One region of the Shewanella sp. LC6 genome, then DNA from elsewhere that is predicted to be linked to it. Evidence: riboswitches for the same ligand, from Rfam matches in the RefSeq annotation. Region 1 holds a riboswitch; the other holds the start of a gene.

Region 1 (2,410 bases):
AAGGCATAGTCAGCACCTAAATCCGTATCCAGCTGACCAAATACGGCGTAATTGGTTGCTTCATATTCAGAATCTAACACCTCATCAGGCCAAGTATTATATTCAGAATACAGTTGGTTATCTTCTTTGAGGTTCATTGCATAAACCCCAATCAACCAATCCGTTGAGTCTGCAAAAATACGGCCTTGATCGGTCGAGCTTAAACGGAACTCTTGGGATAAGGTTTTACGCTGACCGGTTTTGTCCCAGAAGTAGTCGTACTGACAAGGCGATACATTACCGCCCTCTTCACATTGTTTAGATGCCCAATACTCAGGGTTTGCCCAATCACCATCGTAACTATAGTGGTGATCGGTATTGGCAAATGACGTCAGCGAGGTCAACTCAAACGGCTCTGCCCCCGAATATGTCGCTTTAAAACCTGCGCCCGTGGTGCGCTGGCTATCGACACCCGGTTGATCAGATAGGGTGTTTGTCGGATCGTTGGTCAAACTCCACACATCATAACCGTTATCAAAATCGGCATGCAGCAGAGTTAAATCCAGTTGCAGATCATCGGTGGCATACCAACGCAATTTCGCGCGGCCGGTAAATTCATCACGGCCATTGGTATCTTCTTTATTTAAATACAGATTATCGCGATAACCGTTTTGCTGATGTTGCTGCAGTGCCACACGGTACAACAATTTGCCTGAGTCGCTTAAGGGACCAGAGCTAAAACCGCTAAAGGTTTGTAGATCGTCATTACCTAAAGAAACCTCGGCGCCATGTTCAAACACATCGGTTGGGTCATTACTCTTAAGGTAAATTAAGCCCGCTAACGCATTGGCGCCATAACGGGTTCCCTGCGGGCCGCGTAACACTTCAACCTGCTGCAGATCGTACATGCTCGACACCATGCCGATACCGGATAAATCAATATCATCAACAATATAACCAACGGATGAGTTAGGCGCGCCTTGATATTGCTCCTGCTCACCCACGCCACGGATCTGAAAATACTTGGGGCGAGAACTACCACCTGACCAGTTAAAGTTGGCGATGGAGTTCATCACATCTTCAAAGTGCTGGGCGCTTTCATCTTGAATTTGCTGGGCATCGATAACGGTAATGCTTGAAGGCATTTTTTCTAAACTGGCACTGCGAAAATCCGCCGTAACCACCATGATTTCCATATCATTATTGGGATCAGGTTTGTCGATAGCATCGGTTTGCGCCCATGCCGACGCACTTAACGCCGCAGAGACGGCCAGCGCTAATGGTGCACGAGTTAACGATATCGTGAAGACTGAAGATTGGTTGTTAGACTTTTTGTTAGACATAGGACCTCAAATACATGTTTGAGATCCGGCAACGAATAAGCGATTCAGAAGTGTGCTGTTGATTGGCCCATTCCTACGCCGGTATTAGCCGGATCAGGTTCTAAGGGTTCGTCTGATGACATCTCAGTCTGCCGAATGTTGGCAAACACCCCTTGGCGGCGCTTAGTATACATGACGAAAATAATAAAGTAGACACACTTGTGCCGGCGATATCCTTAAATATCACTAAAACCTTGTCTTTCTACACAATGTTAAAAATCTTATGCCAAACGCCCGCAATCCCAATGCCTAAAATCGCCAGTCAACTCCTTTGGCCCATTTGACCGTTTATCACGATAATGTTATAGAAGGCCGCCATTTTACATAGGATAAGAGGATCACACTCAATGCAGCTAAAACCGTTAGCCAAAGGACGTTATAGCCAGCGATGGGAGCAAGACTATCCCCTTATTGAAGCGGTGATACTCAGCTGTATCAGCGAAGTTAAAATGCTTAAAAAAGGCGCCCATCTAATGACACAAGGTGAAGCCATGACCTCACTGGTGTTGGTAAAACAAGGGCGCGTGTCGCTTGGCCATACCGCCAGAAATGGTCGATGTTTTCAATTGGGGACTATCGATTGTGATTCGCAACTCTTTGGTGAAATGGAGTTTTTTACTCAGTATCACTGCCAGTTGGATATTATTGCTAATGAAGCCTTAGAAATCATGGTCATTAGCGCCGAAAAACTACAACATTCCCTCGGCCAGCACCCACAGCTAGCGTTATTTTTTGCCAGCGCCATTGCCATTGACTACCAAGACACCGTCGATATTTTTACCCGGCGCCTGCTGTATCCCATCAGCTATAACGTGGCATATGATATTTACCACGAATATTTAAATGATTTACCCGTTGATGGCTTTAGTAAGCGTTATTTAGAAGCGGAGCGATTTGGTACAACCGATCGTGTTTACCGACGGGCACTACAGTTGCTTGAAGAACGTGGCCTGATTGAACGCAATAAAGAAGGCATAAGGATTAAAGATCTCAATGCCCTTAAACAATTTGTTGAAGCTGCGATATAACCAAATTAAAAAAGCCCACTC
Region 2 (2,410 bases), 590 kb from region 1:
GGGCACATAGCGCAATAACACGCCCGCGTGGATGGTAAAGTAATCGACGCCCTGCTCCGCTTGCTCAATCAAGGTATCGCGAAATACTTCCCAGGTCAGGTGTTCAGCAACACCATTCACTTTTTCCAGTGCTTGATAAATCGGCACTGTGCCAATCGGCACTGGCGAGTTACGGATAATCCATTCACGGGTTTCATGGATATACCGGCCAGTGGACAAGTCCATCACAGTGTCCGCGCCCCAACGGGTTGACCAAACAAGCTTTTCCACTTCCTCCTCGATGGAAGACGTGACCGCCGAGTTACCGATATTGGCGTTCACTTTGACTAAAAAGTTACGGCCAATAATCATAGGCTCAGCTTCTGGATGATTGATATTTAACGGAATAATGGCGCGTCCACGGGCAATTTCATCGCGGACAAATTCAGGGGTAATCGGTTTACCTATTACCGCGCCGAAGGATTCACCTTGGCCGCGGCGGTTTAAGATTTCATCTTGCACCTCGGCGAGCGCCATATTTTCCCGAATCGCCACATACTCCATTTCAGGGGTAATAATCCCTTGGCGGGCATAGTGTAATTGGCTCACGCGTTTACCCAGTAAGGCGCGGCGAGGACGAACAATCGCACTTGAGCCGGTCTCGAAACGCAGATGATCGAGCCCATCATCTTTCAGGCGTTGCTGGGTAAAATCTGAGGTTGCACAATCGAGCACTTCGGTATCTTGGCGCTCAATAATCCACGGTAATCTGAGTTTGGCTAGTCCTTGACGCACGTTAATTTGCGCAGCCGGATCGGAATACGGGCCAGCGCAGTCGTACACCGGAATGGGAGGATTTTTCTCGACTATCGGCGCGGTCGCAGTGCCGCCAATCCGCGTATCGGTTTGCAGAATTTGCCGCATTCCTACACGGAGATCCTCGCGGCTTCCCTGCAAATACAACTTTTGCGAATTAGGATGTTGTAATGGTTTAAGAGTATCGATAAAGGCTTGTGCCTCGGCGCGCGCCGCACGGCGGCTAGTTTGCCCATGAGTGTTCACGGCAAGTGATTCTGAGGACGATTCTAAACTGGACATAAGCAATCTCACTTTAACTAAAAATGGGGTTGCTTGTCTGGAGGCTTGAGTGTTGAGAGCTGAGCCTTGTAAACCTTAAGTGGATTTACTGACTCAATAACGACTAAATCGATGGGTTAATAGACGGCAAAAGATTGCCGCTGATACGATTTAATGGAAGTTATTATGCTTGTTTCCTTCGCAGGTTTTAACCTGATCAGGTTCAACGGATCCCGAATAAACGGTCTCAGCCAAGAGGCACTCCGACAAGATGGGCAAAAGTATAGGCAGAAGCGCTGCGAACAAACAAGCGTAATTTAAGGACAAAAACCTAGATATCAATCAAAAATAAAGAATTCATAAATCACTGTATATTATAGCATTCAATGTTATTAAACTTTTAAAATCATTATTTTGAGTGAAAATTTATCATCGTTATTTTTTAGCCTTTTGGCCGCTTTACCATCATTTTATTAAGCTGCGCCTTAATGGCATCGTCAATTTCTTGGTTCATTTTCTTGCCACTGCAATCGAAGGGGAAACCTAAGTTCTCAGCATAGGGATTAATTGGGGTGCCTACTTTGACGACCCGATAACAGGTATTACCTTGACGAACGATACGATTCGGATCCAGTTCTAAATCCAAACTGGTGGGGCCGCTAAAATCGTCGGCATTGGGCACAATCAGTACCTCCATCTCAGGGCTCATTTCAGACATATTCGACCGTTTAGAGTAATGATTTGCTTGCTCTAACACTAAATCATCTAAAGCTTGCTCACGCTGTCGTTCAAAATAACGCTGGGTAAATAATCCCACACTGCCCGCCCCACCGCTTTGCCCACTAGCCGCAGACTGCTCAGTACTTGCCGCTTGAACCGAGCTTGATTGGGTTTCTGCCTTTTTCGGTTTAACAGCCTCTTTTGCACTCTGCTGGGTTTGGCCCTGAGTTGAGGTGTTCGGCGTTGAGGTGTTAGGCACAGATGTGTTTGGTACTGATGCTTTTGATTCTGTTACTTTTGATTCTTGGGCGCTGACTTCTGGAGGTTTGGCTATCTGCTCCATGGGTTTTGGCGTCAGCTTTACTGCGACTTTTGGTGACACTTTCGCTGACTGCTCAATATCAGCTGCCGGCTTTACGGTATTAGGCGGTGAGGTTATCGGCTCGCTAGTGTTAATAAACTCTTCCACTGAGATATCTTGAGCAGAATCCGCTGGAGCAGTTTGCGTTGGCGGCGCATAAATAAAATATGCCTTTAACGCTTTGGTTGTAGTCCGTGCGTTAGCAGATGATTCAGTAAAATGCAGCCCTAAGTGTTCCGACTGGGTTCGCCATAAAAAAATTAATAAAAACAG

The links. Region 1 has a riboswitch for thiamine pyrophosphate ahead of FJD32_RS09830 (TonB-dependent receptor). Riboswitches for the same ligand answer to the same signal wherever they lie in the genome.
Region 2: it holds a riboswitch for thiamine pyrophosphate, as region 1 does, so the genes downstream of both, thiC (phosphomethylpyrimidine synthase ThiC) here and FJD32_RS09830 (TonB-dependent receptor) in region 1, are expected to answer to the same signal.

What each region holds. Positions count from the first base shown of each region.
Region 1 covers NZ_CP043902.1:2,141,885-2,144,294, reverse strand. Annotated here, with positions in the region: gene FJD32_RS09830 (TonB-dependent receptor) at 1-1,322, opposite strand, end outside; TPP riboswitch at 1,376-1,485, opposite strand; gene FJD32_RS09825 (Crp/Fnr family transcriptional regulator) at 1,709-2,389, shown strand.
Region 2 covers NZ_CP043902.1:2,735,176-2,737,585, forward strand. Annotated here, with positions in the region: gene thiC (phosphomethylpyrimidine synthase ThiC) at 1-1,077, opposite strand, end outside; TPP riboswitch at 1,234-1,332, opposite strand; gene FJD32_RS12395 (hypothetical protein) at 1,499-2,410, opposite strand, start outside.